DNA from 3 places in the Bacillus sp. N6 genome. Region 3 is predicted to be linked to each of the others. Evidence: riboswitches for the same ligand, from Rfam matches in the RefSeq annotation. Region 3 holds a riboswitch; each other region holds the start of a gene.

The links. A riboswitch is a leader RNA that binds a small molecule or an ion and turns the genes downstream of it on or off. The one in region 3 is predicted to bind magnesium.
Region 1: another riboswitch for magnesium. It lies ahead of ACUXVC_RS08005 (P-type ATPase); the one in region 3 lies ahead of ACUXVC_RS12655 (FtsW/RodA/SpoVE family cell cycle protein).
Region 2: another riboswitch for magnesium. It lies ahead of mgtA (magnesium-translocating P-type ATPase); the one in region 3 lies ahead of ACUXVC_RS12655 (FtsW/RodA/SpoVE family cell cycle protein).

The regions. Positions count from the first base shown of each region.
Region 1 covers NZ_CM127843.1:1,525,412-1,529,705, reverse strand. The annotation lists gene ACUXVC_RS08010 (5'-3' exonuclease) at 3-869, opposite strand; gene ACUXVC_RS08005 (P-type ATPase) at 1,002-1,727, opposite strand; M-box (ykoK) riboswitch at 2,063-2,228, opposite strand; gene ACUXVC_RS08000 (DUF350 domain-containing protein) at 2,442-2,828, opposite strand; gene ACUXVC_RS07995 (glutathionylspermidine synthase family protein) at 2,821-4,059, opposite strand; gene ACUXVC_RS07990 (hypothetical protein) at 4,063-4,294, opposite strand, start outside.
Region 2 covers NZ_CM127843.1:4,068,455-4,072,748, reverse strand. The annotation lists gene mgtA (magnesium-translocating P-type ATPase) at 1-1,599, opposite strand, end outside; M-box (ykoK) riboswitch at 1,931-2,098, opposite strand; gene ACUXVC_RS20855 (hypothetical protein) at 2,267-2,806, shown strand; gene ACUXVC_RS20850 (DUF3932 family protein) at 2,841-3,092, opposite strand; gene rnz (ribonuclease Z) at 3,282-4,205, shown strand.
Region 3 covers NZ_CM127843.1:2,466,655-2,470,948, reverse strand. The annotation lists gene mgtE (magnesium transporter) at 1-891, opposite strand, end outside; M-box (ykoK) riboswitch at 1,171-1,336, opposite strand; M-box (ykoK) riboswitch at 1,841-2,017, shown strand; gene ACUXVC_RS12655 (FtsW/RodA/SpoVE family cell cycle protein) at 2,208-3,329, shown strand; gene ACUXVC_RS12650 (aromatic ring-hydroxylating oxygenase subunit alpha) at 3,517-4,294, shown strand, end outside.

The DNA.
Region 1 (4,294 bases), 940 kb from region 3:
ATTTATAGCATATTTATTAATATTTCAGGTCTTCCCCAATTCATTTCTTCACAAACAAATCTAAGTTTTTCTTCATCCATTGTGTGTAATCCCTCTTCTAGTAAACATGAAATTGGAACTTCACAGTGAATTTGTGCTAATTGCAACGAAATATTTAAGTTCTCTAAATCACTTTCAATCTTCGTACGCTGCGCTTTTGTTAATGATTCTACATTTTCTAGTACAGCGGATACTGTTCCGTGCTCTTGAATAAGCTTATACGCTGTTTTTTCACCGATACCTTTTACACCTGGATAATTATCACTTGTATCTCCCATGAAAGCTTTTGCATGGACGATTTGCCACGGCTCTACACCTTTTTCTTCCATGATTTTCTCCGGTGTGTAATATTCGTAATTTCCAATTCCTTTACGCAGAAGCATAACTGTAACGTTCTTATCAACAAGTTGAAGTAAATCTGTATCACCAGTTAAAATATAAACTTCAGCTTCATTGCAGTATTGTTTTGCAAGCGTACCGATACAATCGTCCGCTTCGTAGCCTTTCATACCGATAACTGGAATGGATAATTTCGCAGTCATTTCTTGCACTAAATCAAATTGAGGAATTAATTCTTCTGGTGGCGCTGCACGATTTGCTTTATAATTCGAGAACGATTCTGTTCTAAATGTCGTACTTCCCATATCCCAGCATGTAACGATATGTGTTGGTTCAATCGCTTGCGTAGCTGTTAACAAGTGTTTCATATAACCATGAATCCCATTCGTAGGGGTTCCATCTTGTCGTTTCATAAATTGTCCGTAGACACTTGTTGCGTAAAAAGCACGAAATAATAGTGCCATACCATCAACTAATAATACTTTTTTCATAATTCCTCTCCTATTAAAAAAATAATAACCTCACGTTATCACGTAAGGTTATATAAATAGATTACCATTCTACGTTTTTGCTCAACTTTGTCTATTATACATTGTTTTTGTATATTTAGCACCATTAACACATTAAGACGTTCTACTACAACAAGTATGCAATATGCCTGAATACGTATTTTTTCCAGTAGAAACAACGACAGCCTTTGCACTTCCACTAACGATATGTGAACCTTTAAAACATACATTTTCAAGCTCAAGTGGATTATAATCTTTCATCCGTTTTAATGGAATAAATCGTTTACGTTCAAGGTGATAGCAGCTTTCAAACTTCTCTATACTCGCTTCGTTTCCCGTTAACACAGACTCATTCACTAATAAATCATCTGCATAAATAATACGTACATCAGCTGGCACAGCATCTCCAGCCGAAAGAAAAATCATATCTCCAGGTACAAGTTCTTGCACTGGTATCTCCATCATTTTCAGTTCACTATTTAGCCCTGTACTACTAGAACATTCTACTCTAGATACAGTAATCGTTTCACGTTGTAATTCATCACACACACGTTGTTTTGAAAAACCTGGAATCATGCCACCAAGCTTCATCATTACTTCTGCAAGAATTGCTCTTTTTGAAGTTAGTTCATTTCGGCCATATACTTGAATACGTTTTTGCGCCTCTTTCATTGATAGTCCGTCTCTTGTTGTTTTAAAATATGCAAATACAGATTTTACATCTCTTGTTGCAATTTCAATTAATAAATCTTTATTTTTTTGGAGCATTGTTTGTTCTTTTATTGATTTTTTATTTAGTTTATATGACGTGTTACCCACAGTTTTGTTTGCATATAACATATTATCGTCTCCTCCTTTACAACATAGGAAGAAACGCTTTGTTTCTCAATTTATCCACTTTACTGTGAAAGTGTCTAGCGCTTTATAAACGCTACATTGTGATAAATATAGAGGGAGGAACAAATCGTTTCCTGCCTACATCATATATTTTTGATTTGAAGTATATGGGTAACGGAACCGAGTCAGAATTTGACATGCTCCTCACCTCCTCGTTTAATTTTATAGTTTATACTATGAAATTACTCATAGCTTGGTAACAAAAAAGACCCCTACCCTTAAGAGAGTAGTGGCCATTACATACACAAATAAACGATTTCTAATATAATTAGAAATCTACGGACCTCTCCCTCGCCGAGTTTTAGCACTGTATAGCATAGGTACATTACCAGCTACGTTAAGAAAAACCTTAATTCGATCATTCCTGTTGACCCATTGGCGTCTCTCGACATTTTTGGGCAGTAGCATTTCTCTATACAGGAGCCTCACCTAACAGAGACTTATTTTCATTACATTGAAAATGTTACTCTTATTTAAAATAGATGTCAACCGTAGCCTACAATTTTTTCAAAAGGTATGGCAAACTAACGTATATAAAGTGAAACTTTAATCAGTGGGGGTTTTGTTCATCCCCCACTGATTATTAGCCCTCACCAATCGGGCTGCCCGGCAAATAGCGGGATAAAATTAAAAACTTTACGTTTAAACGTAAAGTTTTTAATAAGTTATACAACCAGCGATTACAATCCCAATCGAAAGCGATAAAAACATAAGAAAAAGACCGACTGCTTGATTATCTTCTTCGAGACTTTTGTTTATATTAAAGCGTGGTGTAAGCCACTCAGCTAAATAAAAGACGATAATTTGAGCCAAAATCCCAACTGCTCCCCACGAAATCATATCAAGAAGTGAAATTGAATTAGCTGCTGTCGAATATAAAACAACAGCTAACCCAAGTAATCGTCCTCCAAGCACATAGCTTACCGCCTTATTTCCTTGAGCCATTAACTTAAATTCCTTTACTTTCGTTGTCACTTCCATCAAGAACAGACCTATACATAAAAGGCCGAGTGTTACTGCTAAATATAATAAAAAATTAATCATTTTTCCCCCTCCTTTTTATACCTACCGGTAAATAGTACGATTCATTTCCTGTAATCTTTTCTCCCGCACGAATACCGATACTACTCGCTTTTCCAGCAATTAAAAACGAACCAAACACATATGACAGTTTCTCGATCCCTTTTTCTGTTTCCAAGGATACGACTGGCAGTTCGGTATACTTTTGAAATATCGGCAGTGACGCTTTATACGTTTCGTATGCATTTTGAAGCATAATATTTTCGTCTTTATCGCGAATCGTAATTGTATCTCCTTCTCTCCCAAATGAAGGTTTTTGAACGAAAGAACCTTTTCCTAAAAATAAATCTGGTTCTAAATATGTAGGTAACATATATTCTTTAATCCACTGTTGTTCCTCATTTGTATAAAAGACCTCTTCTTCTGCTAACCCCCAAATAAGACACTGAATTGATTTTGGCTGAAGTAAAAATGCTGACAAAGGATTTATTATAAAAAGCTTTCCGGCTTTTACAAGTTGTAACAGTTCCACACCTACCAAATCTCCTGTTTCAGGATCTTGATCCTCAATTAAATCTTCTATCGGATATGTTTGGCGATATAAAACATCAATCTTCGCCCCATCTTTATCGACTAGAGCATCCTTTGTAATTCTAAGTTCTGACATTGGCACTACTTTATTTTCAACATGGCATAGCTGACTTAAATACATAGTGGTATTCCAATCCTCGATATGTTCATGATGCGCTGTAAAAACAACATTTGGATTATCTAATCCCTTTGTCGCTTCCATTACTGCTTTCGTTACACCAGAAGATAGCAATCGTTCTTGATCCGAGTTTGGATCATCATAGCCTAGATTTTCACATACTTTCCCATTCATTCGAAAACATTCCACAATAAAAGTTGGTGTATCACTATTAAACTCAAGCATTTTGATTTTATTATCCTCTGTTACAGCAAAATCAAATCGCGAAATTACAGATTCAGGATAAAGCCCTTTCATTCTAATGAATGATAAACTCGCGGATGGAAAGCCAAGATCTAGAAGCTGTTCGTCACTTAAATTACGCAGCAGTCTAGCAGTCTTAAAAAATATTTTCCCCATTCGTTCAGTCGCTAAGTGTAATTGGTCCAAAGTCTGATTTGTTATAGAAAAAACATGAAACAAACTATACTCACATTCATATAAATCCGACCAAAAATTCGGATATTTTAAATAAAATTCTTTTCGATTTCTTATGTATTGCGACATATTTTAGCCCCCAAATCCTCCCTTTGAACCGCTTCCAATTCCACCTTTAAATTCAGCAGACGATTGATACGATTTAAACGCCGATGAATTTTTAAAGGTGGACTTATTTTGATAGTATCGCCCACCATAGAAATAATGCCCACGATAACCTGAACTACTATCATCACACTGCCATACCCCAAGTTCATCATCCCAATCCCAATCAGAACAACTATTATCATTCGGTTTTGGGGGA
Region 2 (4,294 bases), 1.6 Mb from region 3:
GTCTTTTACTGCGTACTCTTTATCATTTATGTTTCTATCTTTTTTATAAGCCACAGCAATAACCCGCATACCTTCACTATTCAATGTCTCGCTTAGTTTTTTGACATTTGAGCGTATTTCCTCAGTGAGTGTAACGATTTTTTTATCCACTTCAGTGTAGTTGCAAATTGATAAAATTTCTTCTACGGCACCTTTACAAACCATTGTATGTTCACCTGAAATATCTTTTACGATGACTGACATACGCCGGCGGGCGAAATCGAATGGAATTTCATCTAGCTTTTGAAAAGCTGATGGGTCAAATGTATTGTTTTCCTCTGTATGCTTAATAACAGCTTTATCTATTAAGTTTTTCAATCCAGTTTGATAGAAACTATTTAAATAGGCAAATTGCAAGACGCGATTGCATTTATTTCCATTAGGATCTAAGTGACGAACAAGGATAATGTTATCTTCTGTTAAAGTTCCGGTTTTATCTGTACAAAGAATATTCATAGCACCTAAGTTTTGAATAGAATTTAGTTGCTTCACAATTACTTTTTGTTTAGACATGTTAACGGCACCTTTAGCTAAATTAGCAGTTACAATCATTGGCAACATTTCAGGTGTAAGGCCAACAGCCACGGCAATAGCGAAGAAGAAAGCTTCTTGCCAATCTCCTTTTGTGAATCCGTTAATGAGAAGGACAATAGGCGCCATAATAAGCATGAATGTAATTAAGAGCCAGCTTACTTTGTTTACACCTTTATCAAAGCTTGTTTCTACCCGCTTTCCGATTACCTTATTTGCTAAAGAGCCGAAATACGTATCGGTACTTGTTGAGATGACAACAGCTTTTGCGCTACCACTTACAATATTTGTTCCCATGAAGCAAAGGTTTTCCATATCGAGTGGATTGTAATTTTTTTTCATGTTTTTCGGTAAGATATGCTTATTTTCTGTATGGTAGCAGTGTTCGTATTTTTCTATAGGAAGTGCTTCCCCTGTCAAAGAAGATTGATTAACAAATAAATCTTTAGCGGATACAACACGCACATCGGCTGGAACGATATCACCTGCTGAAAGGGAAATAATATCGCCAGGTACAAGTTCCTCAATTGGAATTTCTGTTGTGTAATTTCGATTTAAATTCGTTACATTTTTTATTTCATGTACAAATCCATTTATTCTAAATACGCTCGCAGTTGTTCGAACCATAGCTTTTAATTTATCGGCAGCTTTTTGAGAACGAAATTCTTGGGAAAACCGAATCGTTGCACTAAGTAGGACCATTACAGATACGACAATTGTTCCTTGCATATCATCCGTGAAAAAGGAGAGTGCTCCAAGAGCTAATAAAACGAAAATAAATGGATTTTTAAATGCTAACAGAAGCTGAATGTACCACGGTGCCATTTTATTATGAGCTATTTCGTTCGGGCCATATAAAGAAAGTCTACGAGACGCTTCTTGTTTAGATAATCCATCTTGAGATGTTTCTAAAAGTTTTAACGCAGAGCTTATATCTTGTGTTGCAACCTCCACTAATAATTCGTTATTTGTTTTCATGCTATCTTGCTCATAAGCATGCTTTGTTTCTTGTCTTTGTAAATTAAACATCGGTAGTTCCTCCTCTGTCATGAAGGAGGAAACAATCTGTTACCTAACTATTTGAAATGGTGAGGAACAGTTTCTTTCCTACCTACATGATGAAATATGAATGTAAAACGTATGGGTATCTGGGCCGAATCATCAATTGCCAACTGTTCCTCACCTCCGTACAATTTAGTAGTTTCTGAATATGCTATGTTTGTTTCATAGTAAGGTGCATATAGACGTAAAAAGACCTTTACTCAAAACGAGTAAAGGTCTGAATTCGCAGTTAAAAGAGTCCACAACAAAGACTGCTAGTAGACATAAATAAAAACAGTTTTTGTGTATGACAAAATACATGCACCTCTCCCTCGTTGAGTTTTAGCACTGTATAGCATAGGTACTGAAACCAGCTACGTTAAAAAAGGCCTTCATTCCGACCTTTCCTGTTGACCCATTGGCGTCTCTCGACATTTTTGGGCAGCAGCGTTTCTCTATACAGGAGCCTCACCTAACAGAGACCATATTCAATTACATGTTGAATGTTAGCACTGTAAAATCGTAGTGTCAATATCTTTTTTATCTGTGTTTTTAAAATATTAAATGGATTTATAATAGATATATGGGATGAAATGCATGATATTAATTATAAATAATGTGGAAAATAAATATTTTTATAAAAGGGGAATTTGTAATGGTACCACAAAATTTTATTATAAATATTGAGAATCAAAAGTGGTTGTTTAATGAGCAGGAAGATTTATGTTCTCACGGGGAAATTTATTTAAATGTGGATGGAACGATTATTACACAAACAGGTATGGATGAGGAATGGGGAATAAGTGAATCAGCTTTAGCTCTGTTACGAACTTTAGATAAAGAATATATTTGTGATATTGAAAATGAAGAGGGGCTTATTTTGCACGGATGTGGCACTATGCTCATGTTAGGATGCCCAATTTTAATTCATTGGACTATAAACCATATAGGTGAAAATGTGGTTTTAAAGGATTTTGTCAAGGTTATTTCTACTGATCAAAAGGCTATATACTATGAAGGGCTTCATATAGAAGTAAATGAAAATGAATATAGAAAACAAATTGTTTCTTTTGCGCTACAAGCAAAAGAATTATTCAATAAATCAAGTGAAAAGATAATTTTAGATGAGTTTGATCAAAGTATGTATACAGACTTTTGGACGGAATATAATCATTTGCTAAATAAGTATAAATAAAAAAGCACTGTAACCAGTGCTTTTTTATTATAGATTACGAGATTGTAGGGTTTTCAAAAATAACAATCTCTGAACTGTTTGTAGTTGAAACGCGTTGGGCGTAATATGTTAAAGCTGAAGAAATATATGCTGGTAACGTATCATTTGTATGTGATGTTGTATATTCATGGATTAATTCCTTTAAAGTTGTCCATTCTAATTGTGCTGGGTGATCAGACACGAAAGAACTTACCCAGCGATCAAATGAAGATGAAAAATCAGTTTGTAAACGAAATACTTCTTTCATAATAAAACGCTCCCTTAAAATGTAGTATAATCATTTTAACACAAAACACGAACGATTGCTAAATTTTTTAAGTATAACGTTCGTGTTATATAGTTGTCTAGATGATTGGTTATGTAAATTCAATTTGCCATTTGAAATAACATTCCGTAAGATGAGAGATAGAGTATATTTAGAGCTGGAGGAAAGAAAGTGGAATTTGTATTTTTAGGAACTGGTGCAGGTGTTCCTTCAAAAGGAAGGAACGTTTCAGCAATTGCTTTACAATTGTTAGAAGAACGAGGACAAACTTGGTTATTTGATTGTGGCGAGGCCACGCAACATCAAATATTACATACATCTGTACGTCCGCGCCGCATTGAAAAAATATTTATTACGCATTTACATGGCGATCATATTTTTGGATTGCCTGGTTTATTAGGTAGCCGTTCATTTCAAGGAGGAACTACGCCTTTAACGGTGTATGGACCGAAAGGAATTAAACAATTTATTGAAGTGGCATTATCGGTAAGTACGACACATGTGAAATATCCACTTGAAGTTGTGGAGATAACAGAAGAAGGTACCGTATTTGAAGATAATGAATTTTATGTAGAAACGAAAAGATTGTCACACGGTATAGAATGTTTTGGATATCGTATTGTAGAGAAAGATATACAAGGTGCTCTTTTAGTTGATAAGTTGCTTGAGATGGGTGTGAAACCAGGTCCAATCTTTAAACGTTTAAAGGATGGAGAAGTAGTTGAATTAGAGGATGGCACGATATTAAATGGAAATGAGTTTATCGGCCCACCTCAAAAAGGAAGAATTATTACTATCTTAGGTGATACGCGATATTGCGAAGCGAGTAGGGAGCTTGCGCAAGATGCAGATGTACTTGTCCATGAAGCGACTTTCGCGGCAGAAGATGAGCAACAAGCGCATGATTATTTTCATTCCACATCTAAGCAAGCTGCGAGCATTGCACTTCAGGCAAATGCGAAGCGATTAATCTTAACTCACATTAGTTCTCGCTATCAAGGAGATACATATAAGGAATTATTGAAAGAGGCAAGAGAGTTGTTTTCTAATACAGAAATAGCGACAGATTTGAAATCATTCCCAGTAGAAAAATAATAATTTTGTAAAAAATGGTAACAGTGGGTTACCATTTTTTTATGTCTAAAAAAATTTAAAAATAAAACTGTTATTATTTTATACTTATA
Region 3 (4,294 bases):
ATACTTTAATACTGTACCTGTATATGCCTCAGCAACAAAAAGAAGTAATAACCATGGTAGGCGTTTTAAGAAGATGCTCCAAATGCTAGCTTCAAAGTAAGATTGATTCAATGGCTCACTTCCGCCTAACTTTTGAATATCTTCTGTAGCTTCTGCTTCCATAACATTCATTACGTCATCAAAAGTGATAATACCAATCATTTTATTATTTGCTGTTGTCACAGGTATTGCTGCTAAATTATAATTCAGTAGCTTTTTTACAACTTCTTGCTGGTCAACTTCAGCTTGTACTGAAATTACCTCTTGAATCATAATAGTAGATAATATCTCTTCATCTGCTGCTAGTAATAACTCATGTATGGAAACGATTCCCTCAAGATAACCATGACTATCTAGAACATAACTATAAGATATTGATTCTACATTTTCAGAATGTTCCCTAATGTACTTCAATGTCATTTTTACTGACCAATTTCCTCTAACTGCAACAAAATCACTTGTGATAAGACTTCCTGCCGTTTCAGGTTTGAAATTCATCAATTTTTTTACGTTATGTTTTGTAATTTTGTCTAGATACGCCATTAATTTAGCTTGTTTTTCAGGATGAACCGCTAGAAGTAAATCTACTAATTCATCAATCGGTTGTAAATTTAGTAACTTTTTAGCTTTGTTTTCAGATAAGTGAATTAAGATATTATATTTTTCTTCTGCACTCATATATTGAAGAATTTTAGAGCTTTTTAATACGGGAATCGTATTTAGCAATATGATTTGATCTTCAATTGAAAATCTTTTTACTTCTTGCGCAACATCATACGACGGAAGACGTAAAACTTTCTCTGCATCCAAATTATTTTTGGTTACAAGTAATTCTTTTAATAATTTCTTCATGTTAACTCCTCCTCATATTGCTAAGGGAGACTCTAGAGTTTCATGAGTGGTTTTGTTTTATTTTATCTGTCTTAAATTTTTTATTAGAGCAATAATAGTTACATTGCAATCAATCCATTATTTAGAATTACCTCCTTTTTGAATATAGACAAGATAAAACAAATAACATTAAACAGAAAAACCTTTACTCAAAAAGGAGTAAAGGTTTTTTACAATACAAATAAATGATTATTAAGACAGCTCTGCCAAAATCTCAGAGGTGCCTTTCTATCAAATCGTATACCACTCCCTCGTTGAGTTTTAGCACTGTATAGCATAGGTTTTTATAACCAGCTACATTAAGAAGGGCCTTAATCCGACCGTTCCTGTTGACCCATTGGCGTCTCTCGACATTTTTGGGCAGCAGCGTTTCTCTATACAGGAGCCTCACCTAACAAAGTTTATTGAATTACTTCAAAATTTAAACCAGAATTTAATATTTGTCAACTGACTTTCAAATCCATTCATAAAAAATCTTTTATAGAAAATGAAATTATATTTTATTATAAATTTAAAATTCTCCTTAAAAAACATAGAATTTAAATAGATTTAATTCGAAGAAACGTTATGAAACATATGAAACTTATTGTTTTCAATCAAATTCCAACTTTATAACAGAGGATGAATAATTAGTCATTCTGTATATTAAAAGAATATTCTTAACAAATCTTCTTTTATGATTAAAATCTTCTTTACGGTTTATCAAATTTATATGGTTAAACTACTCAATCAAACTATACACTAAAGTCAAAAATATGTACTTATACAGAATGATTACATACATTTTCTCATATCATTTCTCAAAGGACTATAAAGCAATAAAACAGATAAAATTAGAAATACGGTTGCTTGACAAGCAAAAAAAATATATTTATGCTTGCTACACGAAACAAATACATAAAATTTATGTTGCTTAACCTGTTAGGTGAGGCTCCTATGCAAACACAGGCTATTGCCCAAAAATGTCGAAAGACGCCAATGGGTAGAACAGGAATTGTCGGATTAAGGCTCTTCTTAAGATAGCTAAGTAATGAATTTTCATTACTTTACGTTGTATAGTGCCAAAGCTCTACTAGGGGGAGAAAAGCCTTATTTAGTCATGCCATTTTGAATCCCTCTAGTTACATACTAGGGGGATTTTTGCGTAAAAAACAGGGAATAAGTGATAGAATCTTTCTAAACAAAAGTCATATTTAGTAATTGACGAGAACAAGATTCTATTCATTAGCAAATGTAATGTAATATTATGTTTTGTTTTAAATCAGGAGGATATTAAAATGAAAAAAATATTAAAACTCGATTATCTATTGCTCCTTCCTCTATTCATAACATGTACTTTAGGTATTATCATGATGTATAGTGCAAGCTCCATTGTCGCTGTCCAACATTACGGTTATAACAGTAGGCATTTTGTTGATTCTCAATTAACAAAGCTACTTTTAGGAACAATAGGATTAATAATTTGTGCTTTACTCCCATATGAAATATGGAAAAAACGAATAGTCTCAATCTGTATTATGGTTGGGGGGATTTTTTTATTAATTATGGTTTTATGGAAAGGAAAAGTGGTAAATAATGCTCAATCATGGATCTTTGGAATACAGCCAGCTGAATTTCTTAAATTAGGAACAATCCTTGTAACAGCCCGTTTTTTTGCATTGCGACAAGAACAAGCTAAAAATAACTGGCGTGGTATCGGAAAACTTTTATTTTTTTTAGCTACAATTTTTTTTCTTATCTTTAAACAACCAAATTTAGGATCTGCACTTTTAATATTAGGTATAGGTTTTAGCATATTTCTTTGTTCAGGAATAAATATAAATCTACTAATCAAAAGAACTACCATCGGTTCTATTTTATGGTTACCTATTTTATATTATTTGATTCAATATAGTTTATCAGCAGTTCAAAAGACACGTATTACTACGATTTTCAATCCCTTTCTTGATGCGCAAGGAAATGGATACCAGCTTGTAAACTCTTTTATTGCCATTGGCTCTGGAGGAAGCACTGGTCGTGGATTTGGAAATAGCATACAAAAAACAGGTTATCTTCCAGAACCACACACTGATTTTATAATGGCAATAGTTTCTGAAGAACTAGGATTTATTGGTGTATTTATTCTATTGGTTGGAGTTTTGACTATGGTACTTCGCTCCTTAAAAATTGCACAATTATGTGCAGATCCATTCGGCAGTTTTATAGCAATTGGTATAGGATGTATGATTGGTATGCAATCAGTTGTAAATTTAGGTGGTATTACGGGACTATTTCCTCTTACAGGTACTCCATTTCCATTTGTAAGTTTTGGTGGAAGTTCTTTAATGGTCAATTTAATAGCAATAGGAATATTGCTTAATATCTCAATTTTCAATAAAATAAGACTTTCTCCTTTTTAAAATCTATTGTACTATAGTCATTTTTGTTACATTTAGAGAGATTATACAGGCTTTCATAATGATTTGATTAAACTGTAGATTTATTAATTTTAGACGAACATTTAAAATATTTTATAGCATAGAATAGACAGTATACAGTAGACACCACTAATATCTACTAGGTGAATAAAAAAGAAGGAGAAAATAAATGACTCTAAATATAAATAGAGTATTCCCACGTAATTGGTATGCTGTGAGTTATGCAAAAGATATAAAAAAGATTCCAGTAAAAAAAAGAGTTACTGGCAAAGATTTTGTATTATATCGGGATGAAAAAGGCGAAGTTCAGGCTCTATCACCTTACTGCCCTCATCGTGGCGCTGACTTATCACTGGGACAAGTAGTAAATGGTAAACTAGTCTGTCCCTACCATGGTTGGGAGTTCGATAGTTGTGGTACTTGTGTAAGAATTCCATCCCAACCCAATAAACCTATCCCGAAATTTGCTCATACCTTCTCATACCCTGTAAAAGAAAAGATTGGGTTGATTTGGATATACCCTGATAGTGAGGAAACTCCACCTGAATGGAAAACTTTTCATGTAATGGAGAACACTCCTTTTAAACTCTCTTTCTTCCACGCAACTTGGAATGCACACCTTACTCGATCAATCGAATCTGTGCTGGATATTGCTCATCTTGCTTATGTACATAAAAAAACGATTGGTAGAAAAACAAAAGCCGAATCAACCAATTATAAGCTGGAGGGAACACTGGATCAGTTTATATTCTCAAATGGTAATGCTTACCTTGAATACAAATTCCCACATCAGTGGATGCTTCACAGTGGCAAACAGGAGAATGAGTCATTTATTCAGTACATTACGTTTACACCAATTGATGAAGAAGAGACATTAATTATGGGATATACCGGAAGGACATTTTTAAAGTACTTCCCTTTACTAGACCAAATTTTAGCTAAATTTA